3 regions of the Vibrio sp. THAF64 genome follow, and region 2 is predicted to be linked to each of the others. Evidence: predicted binding sites of a transcription regulator. Region 2 holds the regulator's gene; each other region holds the start of a gene.
The links. The regulator PurR, encoded in region 2, represses purine synthesis genes. The targets are predictions, from matches to a motif close to TNANGNAAACGTTTNCNTNA.

Region 1: FIU99_RS00585 (NCS2 family permease) is a predicted target of PurR. The motif match lies at 1,601-1,620, and genes of this name have one in related genera.
Region 3: purM (phosphoribosylformylglycinamidine cyclo-ligase) is a predicted target of PurR. The motif match lies at 4,967-4,986, and genes of this name have one in related genera.

Annotation. Positions count from the first base shown of each region.
Region 1 is NZ_CP045355.1:119,177-129,622, reverse strand. It holds gene FIU99_RS00585 (NCS2 family permease) at 34-1,404, opposite strand; purine riboswitch at 1,460-1,559, opposite strand; gene FIU99_RS00580 (energy transducer TonB) at 1,657-2,553, opposite strand; gene exbD (TonB system transport protein ExbD) at 2,550-2,981, opposite strand; gene exbB (tonB-system energizer ExbB) at 2,995-3,888, opposite strand; gene FIU99_RS00565 (surface lipoprotein assembly modifier) at 4,032-5,510, opposite strand; gene FIU99_RS00560 (Slam-dependent surface lipoprotein) at 5,583-6,284, opposite strand; gene FIU99_RS00555 (TonB-dependent receptor) at 6,441-9,533, opposite strand; gene FIU99_RS00550 (FecR domain-containing protein) at 9,632-10,446, opposite strand, start outside.
Region 2 is NZ_CP045355.1:2,425,355-2,435,800, reverse strand. It holds gene topA (type I DNA topoisomerase) at 1-887, shown strand, start outside; gene glgC (glucose-1-phosphate adenylyltransferase) at 1,407-2,624, shown strand; gene glgA (glycogen synthase GlgA) at 2,614-4,071, shown strand; gene FIU99_RS11110 (alpha/beta fold hydrolase) at 4,238-5,041, shown strand; gene FIU99_RS11105 (DUF2007 domain-containing protein) at 5,038-5,349, opposite strand; gene FIU99_RS11100 (TVP38/TMEM64 family protein) at 5,346-6,041, opposite strand; gene FIU99_RS11095 (TfoX/Sxy family DNA transformation protein) at 6,181-6,774, opposite strand; cyclic di-GMP riboswitch class I at 6,961-7,047, opposite strand; gene purR (HTH-type transcriptional repressor PurR) at 7,193-8,200, opposite strand; gene torD (molecular chaperone TorD) at 8,417-9,064, opposite strand; gene torR (two-component system response regulator TorR) at 9,302-10,015, shown strand; gene elyC (envelope biogenesis factor ElyC) at 10,068-10,446, opposite strand, start outside.
Region 3 is NZ_CP045355.1:831,101-841,546, reverse strand. It holds gene FIU99_RS03855 (beta-N-acetylhexosaminidase) at 1-344, opposite strand, end outside; gene FIU99_RS03850 (TraB/GumN family protein) at 747-1,616, shown strand; tRNA gene FIU99_RS03845 (tRNA-Pro) at 1,795-1,871, opposite strand; gene FIU99_RS03840 (DUF3149 domain-containing protein) at 2,134-2,274, shown strand; gene smrA (DNA endonuclease SmrA) at 2,431-3,012, shown strand; gene rluF (23S rRNA pseudouridine(2604) synthase RluF) at 3,141-4,175, shown strand; gene upp (uracil phosphoribosyltransferase) at 4,246-4,872, opposite strand; gene purM (phosphoribosylformylglycinamidine cyclo-ligase) at 5,051-6,091, shown strand; gene purN (phosphoribosylglycinamide formyltransferase) at 6,095-6,736, shown strand; gene FIU99_RS03810 (tellurite resistance TerB family protein) at 6,853-7,503, shown strand; gene FIU99_RS03805 (YaeP family protein) at 7,630-7,836, shown strand; gene FIU99_RS03800 (DUF4250 domain-containing protein) at 7,836-8,027, shown strand; gene FIU99_RS03795 (DUF3622 domain-containing protein) at 8,086-8,436, opposite strand; gene purL (phosphoribosylformylglycinamidine synthase) at 8,604-10,446, opposite strand, start outside.

The DNA of each region.
Region 1 (10,446 bases), 1.2 Mb from region 2:
CTGAGAGCGGGGCTTTTTAGTTTCAGAATCTTATTACAGCAGTATCAAGTAAGTCAGGAAGATAGCCGATAGAGCGTAAATCACCGGATGAACCTGTTTACCTTTACCTGCCACAACCATGGTAAATGCGTAGCTAATAAAGCCCATCGCCATACCGTTGGCTGGTGAAAAACTTAGAACAGTGAACATGATGGTAAAGAATGCCGCAATGCGGGATTCTTTTTGCTCCCAGCTAATTTGCCCTAAGCGCCCGATCATATAAATGCCCACTACGACCATCGCTGGCGCTACCATGGCGGCTGAGAAAATCGAAAACAGCGGATATAGGAACAGAGACACTAAGAACAGGCCTGCGACCATCACGGCAGCTAATCCGGTTTTGGCGCCCTGAGAAGAAGCGATGCCGGACTCTGAGAATGCAGTGATGGAGGTGGTTCCCAGAACTGAACCAATCACTGTACCACCAGCATCTGCAACCAATGCAGAACGTGCATTGGGTACCTTGCCATCTTTATCGATGATCCCTGCATCACGGCCAACGCCAACAATCGTGCTCAGGCCATCAAAGAAATCGACAATTAGGAAAATAATCACAATAAGCAGCAGATCAAACATTTTGTCCGCCGTTAATCCTGAAAAATCGAACACTGCACCAAAACTGCCCGCTAAGCTTGGCGGCGCGGAGACCAATTGCTCTGGAATCGGCGCGTTGTTGGTCCCCATCACCATGTCAGCAAAGACGGTTAACACAATAGCAGTGACAAAAGAAATAAAGGTCGCCAGCTTGATATCGCGCACCATGCATCCCAAAGCGACAAAGATACTGATGTAAGCAATGATGACCTGTGGGTCTGTCACCTTGCCCATGCTGACCAGAATGATCGGGTTAGAAACAATAATGCCGGCGTTTTTCAGGCCAAGAAAGGCAATGAACAGTCCAAGTGAAACAGTGATCGCCAGCTTAAGATCTTCTGGTATCGACTCAATCATCGCCTTGCGGATATTGGTCATCGACAGAATCAGGTACAACACACCGGAGAGAAAGATACCAAACAGTGCTTCATGCCACACCAATGCAACCGAGCTACTCAGCAACATCCCCTTGAAGAAGCCATTCATGCTCATGCCTGGCGCTAGCATCACTGGGTAATTGCCCCAAATGCCCATAATCAAGGTGGCTACCGCCGCTGCGATCGCCGTCGCCGTAAACACCGCGCCTTTATCCATACCGGGAATACTGCCCAGAATGGCTGGGTTAACAGCCAGAATATAGCTCATCGCCAAAAACGTAATAAAGCCTGCGTACAGCTCAGTACCTAGGGTGGTATTACGTTGAGTGATTTTAAATACCGATTCCAGTACACCGGACTGATTCTGGCTTTTCAGGGTTGATTCGAGACTCACAATGAAACCTTTACAAGTGGGGTAAACAGTAAACGGGTTCAATGCTGTATGAAGAGAAAAGGGGCAAAGCAACTGTAGTCACCGAGATAGGCTCAGCGGTAGAAACGTCCAATCCATTTCATCAGACATATACAGCATTTAATCGTTTGCGCGGATTGTAAGGATCTTGAGTGAAATCTCAATGCTTTTGTGTAAATTTAGCAAACGTTTGCTTCGAGTATGTATTGGTCAATCAAATGCTAGATTCATTCACTACTGAACGTAAAACCGAACCGGAACCGTCCAAGTTAAGGTCGCACCACTAACTTCGTCGGGTGGTAATGGCAATGGCATAGCGCGGTAAACAAGATCCACCGCTTCTTTATCGAGCGATTCTGTTCCGCTACTGCGCACCAGTTTGACGCCCAACACCTGCCCTGCTCTATCCATAGTAAAAGTTATCAAGGGCACACCTTGTTTACGCATTCGCTTAGCGCGGCGCGGATACTGCTTATGCTGCTCAAGATGTAGCACCAGTTGCTGCTTCCAACTCACCTTGACTTGTTTGAGGTGCTGGCTGAATGCCCCCGATACGCCTTGAACCTGCTTACGCTCTTTTTCGACTTCAAGCTTGGGAGCACTCTTTTTAATCTGGGCGACCGAAGCTTGCTGACTGACTGAAGGCGTCTCGACTTTCGGCGTTTCCATCTGTTTTTGAACCTGAGCTACAGGTGTGCTTTCTGCTTTCTTTTTTGGCTTCGTTTCTTTTGGTTTTGCCGGCTTGGGCACAGTAGTCGCAATCTCTGAAGGACGCTGTGTTTCTTTGACCACAATCGGAGTCGGCTCTGGTGCACTCTCGACCTCTTGTTGGATCTCCTTTTGTAGCTCAAGCGGCTCTGGGCGAGCCATTGACGCCATAGAGTCCATCGACTCATTTTGCTCTGGGCCAGTGTTTAATGCAGGCTTTTCAACATGTGGCGCCGCGACGGGCGCAACCAAAGCAACACTGACCGGAATCGCTGCCGGCGGCTGAATAAATTCAGCTTTAGGTTGGTAAAAATAATAGGCCGCGACAGCCAGATGCAGGCCGACACTAACGGCTATACCGGGGAACAACCAAGGGCCAAAGCTATCATGCGATGTGGCTCTGCCTAACTGACTGCCCATCATGCCCCTGCTGTCTCTGGTTGTTCCAACCCGACCAAAGCGATCTGCGCATAACCTTCCGCGACCAACGCATTCATCACTTTCATCAAGCTTTGATAATCCAGTGCTTTGTCAGCACGCAAATAGATACGTTGCTCTTTATCGGGCAAAGCTTGGGCTAACGCTTGAGGCAGTTGTTCGAGAGTCACTGTTTTCTCCTCGCCCAATGTCAGTGCCAGATCGGTGCTGACGGTCAAGTAAAACGGAGCCTTAGGTTGAGGTGTCGGTGCCGCCGAAGACGTTGGTAAATCGACCGGTATATTGACCGTCGCCAGTGGTGCCGCAACCATTACTATGATCAGCAACACCAGCATGACATCAACAAATGGCGTTATGTTGATCTCATGATTGACCGCCAACTCATCCTGCTGCGAAGCAACTTTAAATCCCATATCTATTCTCCGCTCAGGCTGCTAACTTTTTTCCGTCGATAGAAACGGGCTCTCTATCGAGATCTCGGCTCACCAGTACCATCAGCGCTGCAGAGATATCCGCCATGAGCGCGCGATACTGACTGACGCCACGAGTAAAGTGGTTATAAAGCACAACAGCAGGAATCGCAGCTACCAAACCAATCGCTGTTGCCAGCAAGGCTTCTGCAATCCCCGGCGCCACGACGGCTAATGTGGTGTTTTGAGATTTAGCGATGCCGATAAAGGCATTCATGATCCCCCAAACAGTGCCAAATAGGCCGACAAAAGGGCCAACAGAACCAACCGTCGCCAGCACTCCGGTACCTCCCACCATCGCACTGCTTAAACCAGCCTGAACACGTTCGAGTCTGAGCTGTAAGCGCTCTTTAATGCCATCTTCATTGTCTGCTCGAGCAGATAACGCAAGCTCTTTTTCTGTAGCTTCAATCAACGCCAGCCCAGCGCCTTCTGCACTGTCGCAGCGCAGCTTGCCTTCGACCAAGGTTTCCGAATCAAGCAATTCATTAAGAATATGACGCGCACGGCGACGCGCTAGGTTTAACTGGATTTGCTTTGCGATACCAATCGCCCAAGTCACGCCTGAGGCCACCAGCAGTAAAATCATCACCGCTTTAACCACCCAGTCAGCCGATTGATACATGCCATAGGGAGACATGTCGTGTTGAGGAGTTGCGGCGACCAAATCCGGTGGCGACATGTTGTCGCTCACCGGTGCAGGAAGCGCAGAGATTTCAGCCTTCTCTGCGATGGTCGCCCTTTCCTGCATAACGGGTTGTGACCCGATTTCTGACGTTGTTTCAGCCCAGCTGAATGGGGCCGCTAAAAAAAAGTAAATTATCAGTAGTGTTCTGGATAAGCATTCCATTGTTTTACTCACATTCGGTTTATCTGTGCGCACTATGCCTAGCCAAACACGTGCACCTCTATCAGTAACACCGAACAACAATGAAAAATCCGTAAAAGTTTTTTCATTTATTTTTCAAATGACCAGTAAACCATTGATTATTTTCAGAATCTTTTTTCTAGTTTTATACTGTATTGATGCTGCTTGTAGCTGTATGCCCAATCAACATTACTCTTGGTCTGATTGGCTTTGACTTCGATGAGCGGTTTAAACCCGGCAAACAGCTCTGGCAAGGTCACCACTAAGGTATAATTTTGCTCAGTATCGTCACGCCGCTCACCGAGCACCGCATTGAAGTCACCATAAATACGTTGCCGCAACGAAGCGAATAAGGCCACGTCAGTATTCAGCGATGTGAAGGTTTTATTCACGCCCAATCGACCTCCCCACAAATCGTACTCATGCACCGCCTGTCGGTTTTGTTTCAGTGTCCAGTCTACACCACCAAACACTAACCATTTGTCGGGTAACTGATGCCAGTAAGTGCCAAAGACAGACCATTGCCAGTCGGATTGGTAACGAAAGGCCTGATTACGATAATCGAGGTATTCCCCTTCCACTTCGAGTTTCATAGCAGAAGTCTGGCTAAGATTGGTGAACCAATCCGCCTTGAAGCCGCCCGAAGCAAACAACGCCTGATTCGCTAAGGCGCGATATTCAAACTGCGGTGCAATACTGATCTGATGTTTGGCAGTCTGATAGCTGTAACCAAAGGTCACGTTTAACGTCTGCTCGTTATGTTCTTTGTGGTTCTGATAATTGGTGCCATAGGCAAAGCTGCGTAGCTGCAAGCCATGATGACCACTAAGCGAAAAACGTCGATTTAAACTGGCGTCGTAGTCAATACCATAGGCAGATTTAACCTTGGGCGCGCTGCGCTCTAAAAAACACTGACCATTGGTGAAATAGACCAGACATTCATAATGTTTCGAGGACAAATTGAGGTTGTCATTGTAGGTCGGCCCAAAGGAAAACGCGCCTTGCCAATCATCACGATACTCCAGTGCACTAACAAAACTTTCTACCGTATTCCGGACTCCCGCCGATCTCGGGTTATCAGCAGGTAAGCGGGTGAGGATGTCATTAAACAACGACAAAGAAGCGCTGTTTTCTCTGTCTTCAAACCAGACGCGAGCTAACTCCAGCTCTGCGGGCAAAAAGTTTTCCTGCATCTCAAGCAATGCCGAGTAGTGCGTTTCTGCCTGATTATAATCACGCGCATTGCGTGCCAATGCCCCCGATGCGTAGTGCACCAACATAGGATCAAAATCCGCCAACGCCATATACCTTTCCAGCAGACTCTCTGCCAGTGCCCATTGACGCTGCCGAACCGCGACATGCAATGCCGGTCCAAGCTCATCTGCGGTGTTCGCTACACTCGATTCTGAGCCTGACGCCGACTGTTCAGCTAGGCGTTCTTTTTCCAGCTCTTCTTCAATAAGAGCATTTTCGTTTTGACGGGAAGATAGCGCGTCGCGTTGCTGGATACGTAAATCGGTATCCTGATCCGCGTAAGAGAAAAAGGAATAGCTAACGCTCACCATTAACAGTGAGCCAAGAATAAAGTTACGGTCGATTTTCATTGATGTATTTCAATCGGAGAAAAAATGGGAGCAAGTCACTTGCTCCCCAAAAGAGAAAGACAAAAACGAAAATTAGTTTTTGCTACCGCCAAAGGCAGTATCTAGCGTGCTGTCGCCAGCAAACTTAGCAAAGCCAGCTAGGAAAGCGGCATCGGCGCCAAAGAAGTGGCCTTGAGAGTGACCGATAGACATGCCATTCGCCACTGCGGTTCCAGAGAATTCCGCGGTAGACGCATTAATCGCGTTGTTGTATAGATTGATCGACAGATTGCTATTTGAAAGAGCACCGTTAAGTGTTTGCGCACCAAAATCCGCCGTGAACTGACCGCTTAGAGTTGCACCGTTATTGATACCAGCGACTGTATAGGTGGCTGAGCCAGATGTAGGTACGGTTGTGCCTGTGTCATCGCCCACGTAGTAAACTGCGCGATCCACAGCCTGACCGTTTTCAGTGCCTGAAGACCATTCACCAAACCAGATATCTTGACCAGCAACCTGAGAGAAAACGTATTTAGAGTTGTTGTGGTCACTGCCAGAGGTATACACATCCCCATTTTGGCTGGCAAAGACGGTTAGGCCGTCAAAGTCGACTTTTTTACCACCTGTACTACCGATACCTGCTTTACCTTTAGAGTGGATAAACGGAACCCAGACTTCAGATTCACCCACCTGACGCTGCGAACCGTCACTGATGGCACCATCAAAACCAGCATGTGCCAGTGAGCTTAGGCCAAGCATGGCCGCTGAAATCCATGAAAGTTGTACGATTTTCATTATTCAATCCTTAATAGGCTATATGTTGTCATCTGCTGCCCAGACGTTTTTATCCGCTGTCTTTAGCAGCTTCATTCAATACACCGGATGAAACAGAGGAACCCGTAAATAAGCATGAAAAAAACCGCAGTCTTAGCTGCGGATTTTTGATTGAAGTTAGAATCGGCTGGTCAGTTTGACGCTGATGGTGCGACCCGGTGCAGGAATCCCAGTTACGGCTCCAGGTTCGAGGTAGTACATGTCGGTTAGGTTACTGCCACGTACTTCAAACTGAAGATGTTCGTTATAGGCGTAACCAATATACGCATCCACAGTAGTCACATGATCGCGTTTAACATAGTCTTCTGAATGACTGTCTGACGCATAATAGGTGCGAGTTCCGGCAATCAGCTTCTTGTTAAAGAATCGTGCCCCAAAATGAACACTACCACTGATTTCAGGGGGGGCTTTATTGGCGAGATAGCTGGTATTGCTAAAGCCACCACGTCGGCATTGCTTATACTCCGCAGAGCCAGTGCTGGCAATGTCCGCCATAAAACGCTGCGTGGCTGCACTTTCATCACATACTTCATATTCAAGATTGTAGGCAACGGATAAATCACCAAAGTAATCGCCATCGTCATAATCCAGCTGCAATTCTAAGCCACTGGTACTCAATTTCTCTAAGTTAGTAAAGCTGGTTGTATTTAGTGACGTATTCCTGTCCATCACGTCTTCAATCACCTGATCAAAATAGGTCAGTTTGATATTGGCGTGATCGAAGTAATAGACATAGCCCAGCTCCCAGAGTTTGGAACGTTCAGGCGCCAATGGCGATGACACCGATGGCACTGCCGAAAAGCCAACCGTACTTTCAAACATACTAGGAAAGCGCAATGATTCGGCGTAGCGAATATAACTGCGGCTGTCTTCGGTCATTAACCAGGTCAAAGAGGCCGATGGCATCCAACCGCTGTCACTTGATTCGGTATTGGTGTAGGTACTGGTTGAAGAGGCACTGATGGATTGTGCTGAGCAGCTGCCCGCAACGTAGTTGGGGTCATTCGCAGCAGCAATACAGCCATTATCTGATGCACTGTAGTTATTCTGGCCATCATGACGCCATTCTGACTCAATATCTTCCACATAGGATGTGTGTGTGGCAGCGTCAGCGACTCCCTGAGCTACTAGCGCATCCTGCTCAACTATTTTGGCATCTAACTGTGTCTGCACAATGGGAATAAGAAAAGGAGGGACATCGTTTAACGCCTGCCTCAAATTTGCAATTTCTTCGTTTAAACTGGTATCCGCATTTCGGATGCCACTTTCAATACCAGACAAATACTCCGCACGATTCGCATCAGTAATCGGCACATTCATCTGATAAGAAAGCTTATAGCCTTCACTGCCATACTGAGATAACGCTTGAGTGTCGCCCGCTGCCAAGCGATTTTTGACATAGTTATCGACGGTTTTGTAGTAGCCATAACGAATACCAGCGTTGAAAATCAATGACTCCGTCGCCCGCCACTCAATATTGGCACTGCCATTGTATTCCGTTCGCTCCCCCGCTCGCGCTTGCTCAAACTCCTCAATCACAGCGTTCAAGTCGCCTTTAGGCGCCAGCTCATGGAATTGGTAGTTACCAGAGAGAGTGAAATCAACATCGTTACCAAGCAGCATTTTGTTGCTGACACTCAAGCCATAGCGATCTTCTTCAGAGTTTATGCGTGCTGTGTTTTTAATAATTGTCGAGCCATCTGTCAGGCTGTTGGGGGAACCGGATCCCGAATTTGAACTAACATCGGACAAAGTCATCCACAGGTTGGATTTAAAATCGATATAGGGATTATCTGGCTTGGAACTTAGTTTAAGATTGTAGGCTTGCAGTCTGGTCTCATTTAACGGCCATTGAGCCACACCTGATAAGTACCTTGCTTCAGCACGGCTTGCAAGGATTTCACCGTGGGTACTCTTGGTGTAGCGAGCCCCCACCTCGACCTTAGTATCGTAGTTTAGGTTAAAGGCAAATTTACCCAAAAACGATTCCATTTTAGAAGAAGTATTCGGTACCTCTTCACCGGGGCGATAGACCAAGGCTAAGTGCTCTGGACGAATCACTGTCTGGCGCCCTCCTAATTCTTCTCCTTCCGCCAAAGGCTGTCGGTAAAATCCAGCGTCATTCTTGCCTGAAAAGTAGTTACCTCGACTGCGATAAGCATAAGCCGCCAACCACTCCACTTTTGGCCCAATACCCGAAACAGCCAATCGGTAAGCCGTATCTTCACCATTTAACGGATTATCATCCTGACGCTGATCAGGATTAATAACCAAAGCAGGGTCGTTGTACAACAGATCACTTGCAGGATTATCGAGGTTAGCATATTCCGGAATGGTGCTAACATCTTGTCCTGTATACAACCTCGGCTCTTCTGGTGCAGTTGAGTTACTGCTGCTTTCGGCAATGAATTCCATACCAAAAGTTTCGCCGGGTTGCACAATATCTCGTGGAGATAACGTCGTGATTTCCACCGCTCCGCCCACTGAGGTGTTCACGTCTGGATTGATTTGCGCACCCTTATGAACTGTCATGCCACCAATCAAGTTCGGGTCGAGAAAACTTCGATTAGACGCCCCGCGATAACCGTTGTTCACCGTAATCGCCTGCTCAGTACCGTCAATAATCACAGGGACCCGGCCCGGTCCCTGAATGCCGCGAATATTCGGGTCAATACCACCGCCATTGCGCGCATCGCCACTGTGTACGTTGGCCATCCCTTTAAAGATGTCCGAAGCGTCCGCCCCTTTGAAGCGCTCAAGTTCTTCCTTGCCACGGTATTCCGTTGCGGCGTCTTTGTCATAGACATTGGCTTCACCCGCTTCATCGCGGCTAATGCCACCGTCAAGGCTGGTCCCAACCTGAATCGCATCCAGCGACCATTCATCACCACCGTCAACCACATACGAACCATCAAGCTGCTTTTGCGCACTGAGCCCGGCATCCGCGAGTAAAACATTAAACGCATCGTCTGGTTGGTAATCTCCTTGTAAACCTAAGCTGTACTGGCCCTGACTCAGGCTGGCATCAATCGAATATTCAATACCTGCCTGAAGCGCAAACTGATTGAGCACGCTATCTAAGTCGCCTGCGGGAATATTGAAATTCTGCGCCTGAGCAGATAGCGCCACAATGGGCAGTACCAGACCAGCCAAACCAAGCTGGGTACGGATCGCCGTCGACAAAAGGTTAGAGGTGAAAGGAGACTGCACGTTTATGTCCTTATTCGCTGGGTTAACTAGTGACTACACCGAGCGAATGAGTCAAAGCCTCAATCGATGAGAGAAAAATTATCCAAGTTGTCAGTAATTCATGCTCTTTTGCTAGCAATACTGACCCAGAAGCGAGTACGGAAGTGCACTTCAATGGGCAAGATCTGGCGCAGATTTTCCAGTGTTTGGTCGGTATCGCGAATCGAGTACACACCGGAGATACGCAACGCTGATAGCTCAGGGGACACCTTGATCACGCCGCGGCGATAACGGGACAGCTCAGCAATAAATTCCGGTAACGGCGTATCGTGGGCGAGGATTTTTTCTTCTAACCACAACGCATCCGTGGCGAGCAAGCTCTGTTTTCGGCCTTGATGGTAAGCGCTAAACTCGCTTTTCTCCCCAGCGAGCAAGTGTTGGCCTTGTGCCTGTCGCTGAGACTTCGCGATGACTTCGCCTTCGAACACACTGACCCGCGTCTGTTCAGGTTCGAGGCGAACACTGAACTTAGTCCCGATCGGCGTCACACTGCCCTGTGGAGTGATGACATGGAAAGGCGTCAGGTGATGGCCAGTGGTGACCATAATTTCACCTTCCATCAGGCGGATAACTCTTTGATGCTGATTGAAATCGACACGCATGCGACTGGCGGTATTGAGCACAACCACGGTGCCATCCGACAGCTTTATCGGCTTCACTTCTCCAGTGGCAGAGGCGTATTCCGTTTCACCTTGTGGCATGGCTGCATCACTGGAAAGCACCAAACTCATGGTGGCTAGAGAAACGCCGCCCCAAATCAACACTTGCCTGCGTGACACGCGTTGACGATAGGTTCCTAGCACCTTACTACCCGACTGCGGATCCGGCAGGGAGGTAAATTTTTGCTGTAGCGACTCCATCTGTCGCCAAGCGT
Region 2 (10,446 bases):
AAAAAGCGGAGCAGGATGAAGATCATGGTGGCATGAAGCCAAACCATATCGTCTACACCGATATCGAGTGTCCAACTTGTTCTCGTGAAATGGGTATCCGAACAGCATCGACAGGTGTATTCCTTGGATGTTCAGGTTATGCATTACCACCAAAAGAGCGTTGTAAGACCACCATCAATTTGGGTGACGAAGAAGGCATCATTAACGTTTTAGAAGAAGACGTTGAAACAGCAGCACTTCGTGCGAAAAAGCGTTGTCCGATTTGTGAAACCGCAATGGACGCTTACCTGATCGACGATAAGCGTAAGCTACACGTGTGTGGTAACAACCCTAATTGTGATGGTTACATCGTTGAGCATGGCGAATACAAGGTGAAAGGGTACGATGGCCCTGTCGTTGAGTGTGATAAGTGCGGCAGTGACATGGTTCTGAAGAACGGTCGCTTTGGTAAATACATGGACTGTACTAGCGAGACATGTAAGAACACGCGCAAAATCCTTAAAAACGGTGAAGTTGCACCGCCTAAAGAAGACCCAGTTCATCTTCCTGAGTTACCGTGTGAAAACTCAGATGCATACTTTGTATTGCGTGATGGTGCTTCTGGTCTGTTCTTGGCGGCAAGTACTTTCCCTAAATCGCGTGAAACTCGTGCTCCTCTTGTAGAAGAGTTGGTTCGATTTAAAGATCGTATTTCTCCTAAATTCCATTATCTGACAACAGCGCCTGAAAAAGATCCAGACGGTCTTCCTATGGTAGTGCGTTTCAGCCGCAAATCGAAAGAGAACTATGTTCGATCTGAGGTTGATGGCAAACCATCAGGCTACACAGCGTTGTATATCGATGGTAAATGGGAAATTACCGATAAGCGTAAGAAGTCCGCAAAGTAAAGCCATTAATCCTACATTTAAAAAAGCAGCCTCTTTAGGCTGCTTTTTTATTATTCGTTGAGTAATCAATGGATATTGTTCAGAACAATGGATTAGCTAAGAAATGCATTCGGATTAGGTGATTCATGAAACTGCCATCTGCTCGTAATATCATCTTGGCAATAAATTGTGAACTGCGATCAAAGTCACCACTTTGTATGCGTCGTGTTAACGGCTTGTGTTAAAAGCCCTTGATTCTGTGAGCTGCTTCAGGGCAGGGCAAAGTAAACTTTGTCGCGTTCAAGGTATAGCATCTTTTAAATTGTAAATTTAACGAAATACGGTAATTTATAGTAAACCCTGTGCACAAAGAATTGATGATTATTAGACGAAACATAAAATGGATTTATGTTCGAAAAAACAGGCTAAGCATTCCATATCGTATGTCTGCGTGAAATCAGACTAGCAACTAGGAAGACAAAGATAAGTCCCCGAAATAGAAACTTATCCGCAATTAAAAATTATTATGGAGAATAAATAATGGCTGGTGTTTTAGGAATGATCCTTGCTGGTGGTGAAGGTTCACGCCTTCGTCCGTTGACAGAGTCTCGTAGCAAGCCCTCGGTTCCTTTTGGCGGTAGTTACCGTCTTATTGATTTCGCTTTAAACAACTTCGTTAATGCTGATTTGATGCGCATCTATGTGTTGACTCAGTTTAAATCCCAATCCCTGTTCCATCACCTTAAGAAAGGTTGGAATATCAGTGGCATCACTGATCGATTCATCGACCCAATCCCTGCGCAGATGCGCACCGGTAAACGTTGGTATGAAGGCACGGCGGATGCGATCTATCAGAACTTACGTTTTATGGAGTTGGCTGAGCCCGATCAAGTGTGCATCTTTGGTTCTGACCATATCTATAAAATGGACATCAAACAGATGCTCGATTTTCATAAAGAAAAACAAGCATCACTGACGGTTTCGGCATTGCGTATGCCACTGTCTGAGGCTTCTCAGTTCGGTGTTATTGAAGTAGATGAAGACGGACGAATGATCGGCTTTGAAGAGAAGCCAGCGCAGCCTAAGCCGATTCCTGGTGATCCTCAACATGCGTTGGTTTCAATGGGTAACTATGTATTTGAAGCCCAACCACTGTTTGCTGAACTGATTGAAGACGCGGATAACCCAGACTCTTCTCACGATTTCGGCAAAGACATCATTCCAAAAATGTTCCCGCGTGGTGATGTGTTTGTTTATGATTTCAGTACCAACCGAATTACTGGCGAGAAAGAAGAAGTTTATTGGCGTGATGTCGGTACGATTGATGCCTACTGGCAGGCGCACATGGACTTGCTTGAGAAAGATGCTCCATTCTCTCTTTATAACCGAAAGTGGCCTCTTCACACATTTTACCCAGCACTACCGCCTGCAACATTTACTGACTCGGATAATGGCCGTGTGCAGATCATTGACAGTCTAGTATGTAACGGCAGTTATGTTCGTGGCTCACGAATCGAAAAATCTGTACTAGGTTTCCGCAGTAATATTGCATCTGCGTGTGATATTAGCGAAAGTATCCTTTTGGGCGACGTGAAAGTAGGCGAGGGTTGTGTACTACGTCGCGTCATCATCGACAAAGACGCAGATATTGCACCTGGTACGCAAATTGGTGTGAACCTCACGGAAGACAAAAAGCACTTCCACGTCTCTGATGATGGTATTGTTGTCATTCCTAAAGGAGCACGAATTGGCTACTAAGAATTTATCTATTCTGTTTGTAGCATCGGAAGTTGAAGGACTCATCAAGAGTGGTGGCTTGGCCGACGTGGCCAAGGCGCTACCCGAGGCTCTCCTCAAACTTAATCAAGATGTACGAGTAACATTACCTGCTTATCAAAAAATTCCTCAAGTCACATCAGCTCCAGTGGTGTTGAAGACGACACTCGCGCACTGGCCTCATACTGAGTATTTGGTTCGGGAGCTGCACGTTGCAGGCTTAAAAGCCTACGCGATTGATTGTCCTAAGTACTTTGATCGTCCAGAGATGTATGCCGAAAACAATCAGGCATACAGCGACAATGGTGAGCGCTTCGCTTTCTTTAGTGCTGCCTGTCTGGATATGTTGCCTAAGCTGGGTTTCCAACCGGATATTATTCACGCTAACGACTGGCATACGGGATTTGTCCCTTATCTGCTCAAACACCGATATGGCCGCACAGACTTTTTTGCACAAACCAGAAGTATCCTGTCTGTGCACAATGCGGTATTTAAAGGTGTATTCAGCTACGAGGAGCTTCAGGTTTTGCCTGAAATGCATACTCGCTACGCACCGGACGCGGCAGTAAGCTCAACACACGTAACCATGTTAAAAGCGGGTGTGATGAATGCTGACAAGATCAATGCAGTCAGCCCAACTTATGCAGAAGAGCTCAAAACAGAACTAGGTAGCCATGGTATGGCTGCTGAGTTCAAACAGCGAGAAGGCGACTTAGTTGGTATATTGAACGGCTGTGACTATTCTGCTTGGAATCCGGAGACTGATCATTACTTGCCAACCAATTACAAGGCGAATCGTCAAAGTATGGTGCGCGGCAAAAAAGCCTGTAAGCGAGCTCTTCAGGAGCGCGTTGGCTTAGCAGAAAATGACGGCGCAGTGTATGGCATGGTATGTCGGCTGACGAACCAGAAAGGTGTCCATTACTTACTGCCGATACTCGACCAGTTTTTGCGTTATGAGGTTCAGCTGGTCATTGTTGGTACAGGTGACCCAGTTCTGGCATCTAAGCTTAAAGATATCGAAGCCTTACACAGTGATAAGTTCAAGTTTATAGAGGCCTACGACAACGAATTGGCTCATCTGGTGGAAGCTGGGTCTGATTTCTTCCTAATGCCGTCTGAGTTTGAACCCTGTGGCTTAAACCAGATCTACAGCATGGCTTATGGCACATTGCCGATTGTTCGGGGTGTTGGAGGATTAAAAGACAGTGTTAACGATTATGATGCTGATCCAGAGACCGCTACTGGCTTTGTGTTTGAACTGCCAGAGCCTAAAGAACTGCTTTTAACGCTGCAACGCTCATTGCTGTTGTACGCTCAGCAGCCCGGTGAACTCAAGCGTGTTCAGTTATACGCAATGCAACAAGATTTTTGCTGGAACAAAGCGGCGGATGAGTATTTGAGTTTGTATCACAGTGCATTAGATTGATAACAATTACTATGAAAAAAGGCGCCTATATGGCGCCTTTTTTGAGTTAAATTTAGGGTTAATTTGTGGTAATTGTGGGCTTAATTGGCATAAGCTGACTTAAAAGATAGAGAGTTTGTGATACTCTGCCCGACACAAAATTATTGACCTAACTGATTGCGAGAATATGAGCGAAACGCTTCTCTTCCATAAAACATATTTGCACCCAACCAGTAATGAGTGGGTGGTTTTTGTGCATGGTGCAGGTGGCAGTTCATCTATCTGGTTCAAGCAGATCAAAGCTTATCGACAGCATTTTAACTTACTGTTGGTGGATCTTCGTGGACACGGTAAGTCTAACCCTTTCATCAAAGAGTTGATCTCAAATCGTTATACATTCAAAGCGGTTACCGCGGATATTCTTAAGGTTTTGGACCATTTAAAGATTACATCAGCGCATTTCGTTGGTATGTCTTTAGGAACCATTATCGTAAGAAACTTGGCAGAGATGTCGACTGGCCGGGTTAAGTCTATGGTTCTAGGAGGCGCTGTAACGCGTTTGAACACGCGTTCACAAGTTTTGGTGAAGCTGGGTAACTTGTGTAAGCACATCGTGCCTTATATGTGGTTGTACAGCTTATTTGCTTATATCGTCATGCCACAGCGTACACAAAAAGAATCCCGCCACCTGTTTATCCGCGAAGCGAAGAAGCTATGCCAGAAAGAGTTTAAACGTTGGTTTATTCTCACGGCTGATGTGAATCCGATGATGCGATACTTTAAAGAGCGTGAATTACCAATTCCTACATTGTATCTAATGGGGGAAAGGGACTACATGTTTATTCGCCCGGTCAAAGAAATGGTCGCAGCGCACCAGAAAAGTACGCTACTGGAAATTCCCGATTGTGGCCACGTGTGCAACGTAGAGCGTCCAGAAGAATTTAATCAACACTCTATTGCCTTCATTAAACAACAAGCCATTACCAACTAAGCAGGGCCAGCGGCACCACACTGCCAGCAGATAGCGAATTGTGCTTCGTTAGTTTCTCCGCATTCCTCACATTGCCATTCCGAGCCAACCAGTGTTTGCTGCATATATTGTTCAATGATAGCGCTGGCTTGATTATACATCTTGCTATCGAGAAGCCATATATAGGGTTGGGAGTTTTCACCGAAAGGGACTTCACCCTGCAAGCCAAACATACCTTCTCCTCGCACTTCACATGGAATGCAGTTTGATTTAAGAAGCTCGCAAACAATGTGAGCTTCTGGTGGGTTATTGGCGGTGAATATCTTCAAGAAGGGCTCCCATTTTGTGCTTGAGGCGCGCCTTTAATTTTTGCCATCACCCATTTAGCAATGACAGGGAAAAGCCCTAGTAGTGCGAATGAGGCTAAGACAGACGGAGATACGATTCCTGACAAGCTGTCAATTTGTGCCAATTGTGTACCTGCATTCAGATACACCGCAGTGCCTGGCAGCATACCTAACTGGCTAACGAGATAAAATCTCGCTGTTGAAAGTGGTGTCAGACCCATTAGAAGGTTGATCAGGAAAAACGGGAACACGGGGATCAGGCGCAATGAAAACAAGTAAAAAGCACCGTCTCTTTCAACGCCTTGGTTGATGGCATTCAGCTTGTCACCAAACTTACTCTGAACCCAGTCACGCAAGAGGAAACGACTGCTCAAAAAGGCTAGTGTCGCACCTATGGTACTGGCAAAAGAAACAAGTAGTAGACTGGTCCAGAAACCAAACAAAGCTGCGCCGAGGAGAGTGACCACCGCTGCACCAGGGATCGAAAAGGCGGTAATGGCGACATAAGCCAAGAAATAAGTAACGGCTGCAAGCACAAAGTTGTTATTGATGTATTCAGAAAGCGCTATTTGTTGGGCTTTCGCGTTTTCTAAGGTGAGGTATTGACCAAAGTTAATACCGAGAAAAACGATCAGGCCAACCAGCAGGACACCCAACACAAGTTTCTTATTCATAACGACTTCCTCTGTTTCGAGTCTCAGGCTTTCGACTCAATAAAAATTGTTAACAAATAAGAACCGTTTGGCAAAGATTAAATTTCACAAACAATAAAAAAGCCAACCTGAGTGGTTGGCTTTTCATCAATTTTGTCGATCAGTTGTTCAGTTTGTTGACCAGCTCTTGTCGTCGCTCTGGTGGAATCACTGACCAGTGTTTTCCGTTAATCGCCCCTTCAAGCGCCCATAGCAATTCAAGAGAGACCTCAGCAGAGTGCGTTGCCTGAATGGCCCTAAACGCTTCTACTGAACCTGCCTCTTCAAGGTTTTCAACGCTATCGATACCTGCTTTCTTTAGCATTCGTTCTGTTGCCAGACGGAGGTTCGGTAGGTCTTTGAGGCGATTTGGTCGTGTTTTAGCCTGCGACGTTTTCTCTTTCTTAGCTATCGCCAATGCACTTTGTGCGAGGGCGAGAGCACGAGTTGGGCAGGAAGCCACATCGTCAGTTAAAGCGAAATATTTGGTAACGACCGGAAAACCTCGTTTTTTATAAACGTAGGGTTCTAAGCCTTCAGATTTGAATTGACTAGCCAGTTTGTCATCCGCGCGGATGTGAAGCTTATCGTTGACCACCAATGCGAACATTGTGTCGTCTGCGAAGATTCCGAATCCGCCGAACATCGAACGCGATTTTATACGACCAAGCTGATCAAAAAGCCGCATCGAGTCTTTAAGTATTGGTTTATCCATGCTGTGTTATCTCGGTGTATATTATTATACGCCACCAAATTCAGGTCCGAGAGAATAGCAAAATAATGCAGATAAAGTGTCAGTAAGGTGTCATACCGAAATAAAACTCACACGTTAGTTACTTAGCTCTAGATAACAATTACAGTGTACTGTTTTAAACGATACGGATCGTTTGCATTTTTGCCCATCGGCAACCCCGCTACCTTTCAGTCTCCTGAGTCAGGCCGGAAGCTTTGCGTCCCACTCTTTCGAAGTGGTTTGCCCTGTTCGTGGCATTAGTCGAACATTTTAAGGATAAATAAAATTTGAGGTAAGTATCACATCTCTATTGATCAAATGTGATCTTGGTTCAAGGAAATTGCGTGAAAATGATATGTCCGACTAATAGATTGAGTTATTAGTCGGACTATTGAGCATGCTATTTGTTTAAGTTGTACACCGTATCACGCACGACAATTTCAGGGTGCATTTCGAATACACGCTTTTCGTGTTCTTTGTCCTTGATACGCTCTAGAAGGATTTCAAACGCGTTTTTACCAACACGACGTTTAGGTTGGTGAACCGTTGTTAGCGGTGGTGAGAAGTACTCTGCAAGCTCAATGTTATCGTAACCAATCACAGAAATATCTTCAGGTACGCGAATACCTTTCTGCTGTAGACGACTCATTAAGCCAAGTGCCATAGTATCGTTGAAGCAGAATACTGCGGTTGGCTTGTCGTCCATGGCGACAATTTTGTCTGCCGCTAATACCGCAGTATCACATTCGAAGTTACCTTCAAGAATCCAATCTTCTTTCACGGTTAGATTCGCTTCATCCATTGCACGACGGAATCCTAGGATGCGTTCCTGACAAGCTGCCTTTTCAAAGTGTCCGCTTAAGCAAGCAATGTCTTTGTGACCGTTATCGATAAGGTATTTCGTCGCGAGGTAGCCACCTTCTTCTGAGTTATCAATGATCTTATCGGCTTGAGAACTCTCAGGGCCCCAGTCCATAACTACTTTTGGGATGTCTTTATGGCGGTCCAGCATTTCGCTCAGTTCTTCAGTCAGGTCAGAACACATAACCAAAATGCCATCGACACGCTTTTCTGCCAGCATGCGAATGTAGTCGCGTTGCTTTTCGTAAATACCACCAGTGTTACACAAGATCAAAGTGTAGCCTTGACGATAACAGTAGCTCTCAACACCATCGATGACTTCAGAAAAGAACAGATTGGTAGATTGAGTAACAAGCATACCAATGGTGCGTGTACTGTTGCACTTTAAGCTACGGGCAACAGCACTGGGGGCGTAATTCAGTTCGGTAACGGCTTCCATTACCTTTTCCTGAGTCGCTTCAGCAACAAAGCGAGTTTTGTTAATTACGTGAGAAACGGTTGTAGTAGACACGCCAGCTAAGCGTGCCACGTCTTTTATAGTGGCCATAAGGTTCTGTCCTGTCGATGACTGCCAGGAAGCATATTCAGATTGTAGAATAATTTGGCAGAAAGTATCAGAAACACAAAAACCGCTGTATTCAGCGGTTTGTCTCTAGTTCATTCGTTTTTATCGTTTGCGGTCACGATTTTAGACCGCAAACAACAGAAGAGCAAATAAAAAACGTAACAGTGATAAGTTATGTATCACACAATTACTATATGGTTACTCGCCTTTCAGATAGGCACAATCCAACTCAAGAAAGGCGATCAACAGCAATGAAACTGCAGAATAAAATCCAAACTCATCTAACGCCTGACACTTTTTACTAAATTGTGGAATCCAGCTGAGGAGCTGTTGCTGGATAAATTGCTCTTGCTCTGAAAACGCTTCTTCCATATGTCGGTCTTGCTCTAACTCATTAGAACGGATGATCAGATTGCCAAGGAAATCGAGCTCAATAGCGATATGGTCAGCTGGTTCATTAAGACCCTTTTCGACCTCGATGCCATGCTCTGCCATCAGCTTTTCCATATCAGTAGCAGGCTGATCATTGAGCAGGCCAGACTTGCCAATGTACATTGACGCGTAAGGCAGTGCGGAATCCTTATCTGACTTTAGAAACAAATCGCAGAAATCAGCGGCGAGTTCCAGTTGTGCATCATCGCGATCCATCAGTCGATTTAATGCGTCAATTACGCGCTCTATTGCTGGCTTAAGGTGGGAGTTTTCACCAAGTCCGGTCAAGAAAGATCGGATCTCTGCTGAGTGATACTGCTGAAGGTTATCTTCTGTGAGCTCTTTGGCATAAAGGCTCGACAGCCACCAGTATATTTCGGCACGTTTTTCGTTGAATGCTTTGATTTCTTGCATTAGTTCAGACTCCTGAAAATTCTACCTATTAGTTTAACGAATAAAAATGAATAGCGGTAATGGTGGTTGTTTCAGGTTGAGTGCAAAAATGGAAAGTTATGAACGCCAGAGACTAGGTTTGTTTTGAATCAATAAACACTCAGGTTTCTGGATAGTAAGCGGACAAAGACTAGAATTGTTACTGATTATGAATAGAATACAAGTGAAGACAATTCCAAGTGTAATTAAGTGGTGTAAATGAGCTATCACGTATTAGTAGTTGAAGATGACGCAGTGACTCGCAGCAAGTTGGTTGGGTACTTTCAAAATGAAGGTTATCAGGTCAGCGAAGCCGAAAGCGGCGAGCAAATGCGCGACACGCTACAAAATCATGCGATTGACTTAGTGATGCTTGATATCAATCTTCCTGGTGAAGATGGGTTGATGCTCACTCGCGAACTTCGCAGTCAGTCGGATATTGGAATTATCCTGGTAACAGGACGCACGGATAGCATTGATAAAATCGTAGGTCTAGAAATGGGCGCAGACGATTATGTAACCAAACCGTTCGAACTTCGTGAACTGCTTGTTCGTGTTAAAAACCTATTGTGGCGAATTGCCGCTGCTCGCAATGCCATCGACGTCAATGAGCAGCATAAAAATGAAGGTAATGTGGTACGTTTTGCGGAATGGACTTTCGATGTTCAGCGTCGCGCTCTGAGTAAAAATGGCGAGCCCGTGAAACTGACCAAAGCAGAATACGAGCTGTTAGTAGCTCTTTCCTCATACCCGAATCAAGTACTGAGCCGTGAACGTATCCTTAATATGATTAGTCACAGAGTCGATGCACCTAATGATCGTACTATTGATGTGTTAATTCGACGCATGCGCGCTAAGATGGAATTTGACCCCAAGAACCCACAAATCTTTGTTACCGTCCATGGTGAAGGGTACATGTTTGCGGGTGATTGACCTAAACAGACAAGCAAAAAAATACCGAGGCATGCCCTCGGTATTTTTTTAATTAAACATTACTATCGGAAGCTTGTATTGCTTTCTCTTCGTAATCGGATGCCCAGTCACGCAGAGATTGCCAGATACGGCCTAATGTTTCGTGCCAATAGCGCTCTGTTTGCTCTAGATAGACTGCCTTCGGTGCGTATTTTGCCCAAGCCTGTGTCACCTTATCGTGCGCCAAATAGTTAGTCGGAGCAGGGTAAGGTTTAAGGCCCGCAGAATGGAATTCATTCAGCGCGCGCTTCATATGGCTGGCTGATGTCACCACAACCAACTTTTTGCGTTTAACAAATGCCGCCGCTTGCCTTGCCTCTTCCCACGTATCTTTTGCGGTTTCGAGCAAAATAATATCGGATTTTGAAACCCCCAGAGCTAGAGCCACTTTC
Region 3 (10,446 bases), 1.6 Mb from region 2:
GGTTCTAATTTGTGTAGGTCACCCGTTACGCGAGAGATTTTGAACTGATCGTTTTCAACATCCAAAATCAGACGAATGCTGTGGAAGTAAATAGCCCAATCTTTAGAGTCAACCGCTTCACCTTGGTTAACTAGCGTCATGTTTACTTTGTTACAAGACGCCCACTCAGCGCCCATGTCTTGACATGCAAGACCTTCATTTGCGCCGTGGTTAGTCAACACTTCATATTGAATATCAAGATTACTGGCGAGCGAATTAACAACACTTTGCTCATTAGATTGAAATGCAGAGCAACCTGCTAGTGATGCGACAACCGATACCGCGATCAGACTTTGTTTAAACATCTTACTTACCCCAATACGTAAATAGAGCCGAAAAAGTCAGCTCGAAAACTAAGAATAGAAACAACATATCTCGATTTATTTTTAGTCGTAAAATTAAACTCTAGTGAAAGTGATCGTGTTCAAAACTCAAGATTTATAAAAACAAAATGATATTTAAAAACAAAAACTTACAATCTACGTTAAAATCAACACAAATCATTTGACGGTATTACTGAGAATTTGATCGCACCTATTCATAACAACAACAAATGAATTAGGACTTAGATCACAAGACAGCAATCATCCGATTACGCTAAGCTAGGATGTAAAATAGAAAAGTGTGATTTTAGACGCAGTTTGCTCTCGTTAAACCACGTCAAAACCTAACCATTTCAACAAATTTTCCGTAAGGCGACAGACCCTATGTATAAATTTTGTCTACTGTTTCTGACTCTGGCCATCTCAACCTCCTCTGTAGCAGAACCTCTCTACTGGCAGGCTCAGAAGGGGAAACTCAACTATTTAATTCTGGGTTCAGTGCATGTCGGAGATGAAAGCATGTACCCACTGCCTCAAACTATCACTGAACGGCTTAAGTCCAGTGACGGGTTAATCATGGAAACAGACATACGCAAAACACAAGGGGTCAGCTACCCGCCTGTAACATTACAGACCAAAGATGTCCTGAGCCCTGCACAGCAAAGCGAGCTTAAAGGGATAGCTAATCTACTTAACATGGACCAACAACAGTTGATGCTGTCCCCGCCATGGGCAACCGCGCTCGCATTACAGATGAAACAAATCGAGTACCTCGGCTACCAGGCAGCTTATGGCATCGATACTCATTTGATGTACAAAGCTACTCTCCAAGACATTCCCGTTATTAGTTTGGAGTCGATTCAGTTTCAGATTGATTTACTTACAGGACAAAAAGAAGCGGGTAAAGAGCTATTGGTTAGCGCTATTGAAGAGTTTGACCACTCAGAAGATGCCACTCACTGCCTGATAGAAAGTTGGAAAGCGGGTGATTTGGATAAGTTGAATGAATTCGCCAGCCTGACAGAAGTGTCTCCAGAGTTTCAACAGAGTTTTATGACCCAGAGAAATATCGACTGGGCGAAACAAATGTCAGAACCAAGTTGGTCCCCCAAACGCAAGGGCTCTTACGTGATGGTTGTCGGTGCATTACATCTGATTGGTGAGCAAAGTGTTTTGAACTTGCTCAAAGACAGCGGTTTTAAGATCTCACAGCTTTCGCAGAGTAAGGCCGCGAACTGTGAATTTGAGTATTAGTCGTTGTAGCAATAAGTTTGCTGTTGAAAAGAGAAAAGCCCGCTCAAATAGCGGGCTTTCTTATATATGCTCGTGAAGAGCCAGGCTCTAACATCAGACGAACCTCACTCGGGTTCTAATCCTGTTATCCATGCTCTAAAATGACGAAAGCCTGCTTTAGAAGCAGGCTTTCTTAATGTGGTCGGTGAAGAGGGATTCGAACCCCCGACCCTCTGGTCCCAAACCAGATGCGCTACCAAGCTGCGCTATTCACCGAGATGTTTCTTCGAGCTGATTGCCCGTCAACGAAGGCGTATATTACGGATTCTGATCGTTAACGCAAGCCATTTTACTAAGTTTTTTTACATTTAGGCTTGTTTGACTAAAACACCACCAATGGGTGATAAAATGTGAGCACAAACACAGCACAAGAAACAAATACGCAACCAAAACCATACAATTGATCCAGATCAGTGCCGGTATTGTAACCGTCTATTAATTTAATCCATGTCATCACTATTTTGGATTTGGAGGAAACATGGACTTTTGGCTGAATCTCCTGTTTGGTAATGCAGTTGGACTATCTTCAATGCTAGTCATCTTTGGGGCTTTAGGTCTTATGCTTTTTTATGGCGGTTACTTCATATACAAAGTAATGAACGACAAATCTCCTCACTAGATCGCTTAGCCCTATTTTCGAATAGAGTATCGCTATGCACCGAAGTAGATTCTCTGTCTACTTCGGTTTTTTATTTCCAGTAACCTAAATCTCTGCACCATTATTGGCTGTCATAGGTATAATAAGTTTACCGATTCCCTACTCTGAGATGCAGTTATGTCTCACGATGATGATTTCGCTTTGTTCCAAGAAATGATGGGTGACGTAACACCAATCAAACAAGATACAACCGAACATAAAAAACACCATAAGGTCACTGAAGCACAGCTTGCTAAACGCGAAGCTGCTATCTGGTTAACCGAAGATGACCCAGAATATTTGTCAGTAGACCATGCTCCCATGCTGAAGCCTGAAGACCTCATCGAGTTTAAGCGAGATGGTGTTCAGGAAGGCGTCTACCGAAAGTTACGCTTGGGCAAATACCCCATCCAAGCCCGTCTTGATTTGCACCGCCGCACCTTGAAGGAAGCTCGGGATGAAGTGGTTAAATTCCTCAAACAGTGCATAAAAATGGATATCAGAACGGTCGTCATCGTTCACGGCCGTGGTGAGAAATCTAATCCACCAGCCCTAATGAAAAGCTATGTAGCACAATGGTTAGAACAAATTCGCGACGTACAATGCGTTCATAGTGCACAGCGCTTTCATGGTGGCAGCGGCGCCGTTTATGTCATGCTGCGCAAAAGTTCAGATAAGAAACTCGAAAACCGAGAACGTCATCAAAAGCGTCTTGGTTAACCAAGATATCTTCTAAGTAATATTAAACTTACTCAGATGGCATAACAGTGCTAGAATGTTCAGGCAGCCTAACGGGCTGCTTTTTCATTTTTAGATTAATGCCGTTGTGAAACGTTAGAGAGAACAACATGTCACAAGATGCCAAACGCTTAAACAAATTCATTAGTGAGACGGGCTTTTGCTCACGCCGCGAAGCCGACCGCCTGATTGAACAGGGTCGTGTCACGATTAATGGCAAAGTCCCTGAAATGGGGACTAAAGTTCTACCGGGCGACGATGTTTGCGTTGATGATAAGCCGATCAGCGCCGTAACAGACAAGCCTGTTTATATCGCTTTGAATAAGCCGACTGGCATCACCTGTACCACTGAACGTGATATTCCCGGCAACATTGTTGATTTCATTGGCCACAAGAAGCGTATCTTTCCTATCGGTCGTCTAGACAAACCATCTGATGGCTTGATCTTTCTGACCAATGACGGTGATATCGTCAACAAGATTCTCCGTGCCGGCAACAATCACGAAAAAGAGTATGTTGTCCGTGTCGATAAACCCATTACTGAACAGTTCATCAAAAAAATGAGCTCGGGTGTGGATATCCTCGATACCACAACGCTTCCGTGTAAAGTCAGTAAAGAAACAAAGTTCTCTTTCCGCATTGTCCTCACTCAGGGCCTGAACCGACAAATTCGTCGTATGTGTGAAGCTCTGGGTTACGAAGTATTCAAGCTTCGTCGCGTTCGCATTATGAATATCACCCTCGATGGAATCCCGAACGGTCAGTGGCGCTACCTAAGCGACGACGAGATCGGAGAAATTCTCGCTATGTGTGAGTCATCGAGTGGAACGGAAGACGCCTCAAAAGTGGATGCACGTGGTCGCAACATTCGCAAAGCAACTGACGCCAAACTATTCGACAGTCGTGAAGAAAATCAGGAGTCGAAAGCTCGCCGTAATCAAAAGCAGCGCACCTTCAAGGGCAAAAATGCCGAAGAATTTCGCCATGCTCCTAATTCTAAAAAAGGGCGGGGAGGAAAATCCGATTCCAAATCTAAACCGAGCACCAATAAAGGCAAAAGCGTCTACAAGCCAAAGTCAGATAAGCCCGCTCAGCGACCATCAAACAAGCCTCGTACAGGCGGTACATTAAGTTTGAAGAAATAGTCGTTTAGCGCAACATGATCATAAAAAGGGAGCCAATGGCTCCCTTTATAATTTTCTTTCAATCTTCGATTTATACTGTACCGAAGATCTTATCGCCTGCATCACCAAGACCAGGAACGATGTAGCCTTTGTCGTTTAGCTTCTCATCGATAGCCGCAGTGAACAGTTCAACATCTGGGTGTGCTTTTTCTAGCGCTTCAATACCTTCTGGAGCAGCAACAAGCACAAGAACCTTGATAGACTTACAGCCTTTCTCTTTCAGCAAATCGATCGTAGCGATCATCGAACCACCAGTAGCTAGCATTGGGTCAACAACCAGAGCAATACGCTCATCCATGTTTGAAGCAAGCTTGTTAAAGTATGGTACTGGCTCTAGTGTTTCTTCATCGCGGTAGATACCAACAACACTAATACGAGCGCTTGGCATATGCTCAAGAACACCATCCATCATACCAAGACCTGCACGCAGGATTGGCACAACCGTTACTTTCTTGCCTTTAATCTGGTCTACTTCTACTGGACCATTCCAACCTTCAATGGTTACTTTCTCAGTTTCAAAGTCTGCAGTTGCTTCGTAAGTCAGTAGGCTACCAACTTCAGTTGCTAGCTCACGAAAGCGCTTAGTGCTGATCTCACCTTCTCTCATTAGACCAAGTTTGTGTTTAACAAGAGGGTGTTTTACTTCAACAACTTTCATTTCCATCTCCGGATACATAGGTGATTTTTAAACAAACCTTCAGATTATAAACGATTTCGTTCTCAATTTCTTGCGATAGAACAAAAGAAAAAACCAGCGCAAACGTTTGCTATATTGGTTTGTCCGCTGTTAGAATAGCGCCGATTTCATATCCAACTTTCAAACTGAGGACTTCCTTGTGAGTGCTGATAACACTTCTCTTAGCTATAAAGACGCTGGCGTAGATATCGATGCAGGTAACGCACTAGTAGACCGCATCAAAGGTGCCGTTAAACGTACTCGTCGCCCAGAAGTAATGGGTGGTATTGGTGGTTTTGGTGCTTTGTGCGAGCTACCAACAAAATATAAGCAGCCGGTACTTGTCTCAGGTACTGATGGTGTTGGTACAAAACTACGCCTTGCACTGGATATGAACAAACATGACACCATCGGCGTCGATCTTGTCGCTATGTGCGTTAATGACTTGATTGTTCAAGGTGCTGAGCCGCTATTCTTCCTAGATTATTACGCAACTGGCAAGCTGGATGTAGACACTGCTGCCGACGTCGTTACTGGCATTGCAGATGGTTGTATTCAAGCTGGCTGTGCTCTAATTGGTGGTGAAACCGCTGAAATGCCTGGCATGTACGAAGGCGAAGATTATGACGTCGCGGGATTCTGTGTCGGCGTAGTTGAAAAAGAAGACGTTATCGATGGCAGCAAAGTCGCGGCAGGTGATGCGCTTATCGCGGTAGGTTCAAGTGGTCCTCACTCAAATGGCTATTCACTCATTCGTAAGATTCTCGAAATATCAGGCGCGGATAAAAACGAAGAGTTAGCGGGTCGTACTATTGGTGAGCACTTACTAGAGCCAACAAAAATTTACATTAAATCTGCGCTTAAAATGATTGAAGCGCATGATATCCATGCCATTTCTCACATCACTGGCGGTGGTTTCTGGGAAAATATTCCTCGTGTCCTGCCTGAAGGCACCAAAGCCGTTATCGATGGCAATAGCTGGGAATGGCCGGTGATCTTCAACTGGCTGCAAGAAAAAGGCAATGTGACCACTCATGAAATGTACCGCACATTCAACTGTGGTGTTGGTCTAGTGATTGCGCTGCCAAAAGAACAAGCAAACGCGGCAGTGGCGTTGCTTGAAGCAGAAGGCGAGAAAGCATGGATTATTGGTGAAATCGCCAATGCAAGTGCAGATGAAGAACAAGTAGAGATCAAATAAATTATGAAGAGTATTGTTGTTTTAGTTTCAGGAAATGGTTCGAACTTACAGGCGATTATTGATGCTTGTGAAACCAAGATCAGTACTGGCCGAGTGACCGCTGTTTTTTCAAACAAAGCAACAGCTTATGGCTTAGAGCGTGCTAAGAAAGCAGGTGCAGCCGCACACTCTTTGGATCCGAAATCATTCGATACACGCGACGCGTTTGATCATGAATTGATGAAGCAGATTGATGAATACAAGCCAGATGTCATTGTACTCGCGGGTTACATGCGCATCTTAAGTGGCGAATTCGTTCGCCACTACAGAGGTCGAATGATCAATATCCACCCTTCTCTACTACCGAAATACCCAGGCCTGAACACATACCAGCGAGCCATTCATGCCGGAGATGAAGAACACGGCACCAGTGTTCACTTTGTTACTGAACAACTGGATGGTGGGCCGGTAATCCTACAGGCTAAAGTGCCTATCTTCGATGAAGATACAGTTGAGACATTAACCGAACGTGTTCAAACGCAAGAACATAAGATTTATCCTCTGGTCGTACAGTGGCTAGTTGAAGAACGTTTGGTAATGAAAGATGAGAAGGAAGCTTATCTTGATGGCAAGCTACTGGGAACTCATGGGTACGCCCAAGAATAACATTTCGGAAAACAATATATGAAAAGGCGAGCTGAATGCTCGCCTTTTTGTTATCACGTATTAATCTTCTATTCATCTCACCTGATTTAGTCTGAACAAAACTAAGGAGGTCCGGAATGGATTTGAAAGGTTTATTAAATCAAGCGTTAAACTCAGACCTTGTTCGTCAGGGTCAACAAAAAGTGCAGCAACAGTCCGGTTCGAACACGCTAAAGTCCCTTGGAGCAGGCGCTGTGGGTGGTGGCTTAGTCAACCTACTCATGGGGTCTAAAAAAAGTAAAAAACTTGGCAAAAAGGTCGGCAAAAATGCACTCAAAATTGGTGGTGCGGCGGCTTTAGGGGCACTGGCTTATACCGTTTACAATAACTGGCAGGGCAAACAAAGTACCGCTTCATCACAAGAAGATTTTAATGCCCACGATGCTATTCATAACGAGCTCATCATCAAAGCTATGATTGCTGCTGCAAAAGCTGATGGTCATGTCGATGCAGAAGAAATGCAGCGCATAGAATCCACGCTGAAAGAAGCAGGTGCGGATGCTGGGTTACAGACCATGCTACACAATGAGCTAAACAAACCTCTCGATCCAAGCGAAATTGCTCGGCTCGCTCAATCACCACAACAAGCTTCAGAGATTTATCTCGCGTCTCTAATTGTTGTCGATGAACAGAATTTCATGGAGAAAACCTATTTGCAGGAGTTAGCCAAGCAGTTACAACTAGCACCAGAAGTGACTTTGCAGCTTGAACAACAACTGCAAAACTAAGCCAAAGCGAATAAAGATCCAGCAGCTCAGCCTAGAGTTTGAGCCAGAACAAACAGCTGCTTTGAGTTTCATTGACAGCCTGTGTATATTTGAGAGCAGTTCTCATTTAATTATTAGGTTAACAACATGAAAGTATATGATTGCTGCGACTTAGTCCGCGAGCTCTACGCGCAAATCGGCAGTGGCGACCAAGCCTATGTGCCTAAAGCGATTACTTGTTCACTACGAGCGTTAAACGATATTGCGGCGGATACTAGTCTACCGCAACATGTAAGAGACAAAGCGGCGTTTGCCGCAGCGAATCTGCTGATTTCAGATTTCGAGGATAAATAATGAACTTGGCGAACTTTGAGACGATGGATCCAATAATGCTGATGAGCATCGTCAACATGAAACTACGAGATGACTTTGGTGGTGATTTAGATAAGCTGGCGACGTATTTTGATATCGATAAGTCAGCACTGGAGACTAAACTCGCTTCCGCAGGTTTTGATTTCCTACCAGAAGCAGGACAATTTCGCTAATCAAAGCGTTATCGGATACAAAAAACCGCCTAAGCAGGCGGTTTTTTATTAGAAGTGATTACTCTTCGTCGAAAAAGTCATCTTCATCATCTAATTCAGCTTGCGCTGCGGCTGCGCGCTTCGCTTCTTCGTAACGTGCTTTCTTTTCAGCGGCTTCTTGCGCTAGGCGCTCTTCACGTTCAACACGAACTTTACGTGCTTCGCCTTTTCGTTCGTTACGTGCCGCTTGGTTTTGAATAAAACCAGCTAGCTCTTTGTCCGCCCATTCTTGCGCTAGAGCTTCTGTTTCAAAGCCTGCTTCTCGCTTAGATACAGATGTTTTACGTGAAGTCACTTGGCGAGTAATTTCTGCACACCAACCGTTACGCTTTTCAGTCACACGAATGGCAAATTTTTTGTTGTTCGACATATTCATTTCCTAAGGGATTCTAATGGAGTATTGAGGGATTTAGCCATCCCTTGGCAAGCGCGGTATTAGAGCGCAAAAAAGAGCCCTTGGCTATAGATTTTTCAACAAATAAAAAAGCGCAGACCTTACGATCTGCGCGTTTACTTTGTAGTGACGATTAAAGTCGATTAACCGATGTTCTTACGTGCGTTTTGGAACATGCGCATCCAAGCGCCATTCTCGCCCCAGCCTTCTGGAGACCAAGAGTTCGCCACTGTGCGGAATACACGCTCTGGGTGCGGCATCATGATAGTCACGCGGCCATCTTGAGTCGTTAGACCTGTGATTGCGTTTGGTGAACCGTTCGGGTTGTTCGGGTATTGTTGAGTTGCATTACCGTGGTTGTCCACGTAACGCACTGCAACCGTTCCTGATGCTTCAATCGCCGCTAGGTGGTCTGCATCGCGTACTTCTACGCGGCCTTCACCGTGAGACACTGCGATTGGCATACGAGAACCTTCCATACCGTCAAAGAAGACAGAATCAGACTTCTGCACTTCCACTAGGCTGAACCGAGCTTCAAAACGCTCAGATTCGTTACGAACGAAGCGTGGCCATAGGTCTGCACCCGGGATTAGCTCTTTCAGGTTCGATAGCATCTGACAGCCGTTACACACACCTAGAGAGAACGTATCTTCGCGCAGGAAGAAGCCTTCGAACTGGTTACGAGCTTGCTCGTTGAACAAGATAGACTTCGCCCAACCTTCACCCGCACCTAGTACGTCACCGTAAGAGAAACCGCCACAAGCCACTAGGCCTTGGTACTCTTCAAGAACAGCTTGACCCGTTAGGATATCGCTCATATGGATATCAGTCGCTTCAAAGCCTGCACGGTCGAACGCTGCTGCCATCTCAACGTGAGAGTTAACGCCCTGCTCACGTAGGATTGCCATCTTAGGCTTAGCGCCTTTCGCGATATATGGCGCTGCAATATCTTCGTTCACATCAAAGCTTAGTTTCACGTTCAGACCTGGATCTGAGTTGTCTTTCTTCGCTTCGTGCTCTTGGTCAGCACATGCTGGGTTATCACGTAGACCTTGCATCTTGTGCGTTGTCTCAGCCCAGATAGTACGTAGTTCAGTACGGTTACGCTCTAGAACCACTGTGTCACCAGAAGTGATGACTAGCTCGTCTGACGCTTCAACAGAACCGATAACGTGTGAACATGCTTCAAGGCCGTTCGCAGCTAGCGTTGAAAATACAGCGTCTAGATCATCATTCTTAACCTGAAGTACTGCTCCTAGCTCTTCGTTAAATAGCGCTGCTAGTGCGTCATCACCTAGGTCAGCGATGTCCGCTTTAACACCACAGTGACCTGCGAATGCCATCTCAGCAAGCGTAGCGAATAGACCGCCATCACCCTTATCGTGGTATGCCACTACTTGGTCGTTCGCAACAAGTGCTTGAACGCCTTCGTAGAAACCTTTTAGTTGTGCTGCGTTGTCTACGTCTGCTGGCTTGTCACCAAGCTGCTTGTAAACCTGTGCTAGTGCTGTTGCGCCTAGACGGTTTTGACCGTTACCTAGATCGATAAGAACCAGTGACGTGTCACCTTTGTCTGTGCGTAATTGCGGAGTGATTGTCTTACGAACATCTTCAACACGAGCAAACGCAGTGATGATCAGAGATAGTGGCGAAGTAACTTCTTTCTGCTCGCCATTCTCTTCCCACTTGGTCTTCATCGACATTGAGTCTTTACCCACAGGGATCGTTAGGCCAAGTGCTGGACATAGCTCTTCACCCACCGCTTTAACCGCTTCGTAAAGACCTGCATCTTCACCTGGGTGACCTGCTGGAGACATCCAGTTTGCAGACAGTTTAATGTGTTTGATATCACCGATGTTTGTCGCAGCGATGTTCGTGATTGCCTCACCAACAGCCAGACGAGCTGAAGCACCAAAGTCTAGTAGGGCAACTGGTGTACGCTCACCCATCGACATCGCTTCACCGTGATAAGTGTCGTAGCTTGCT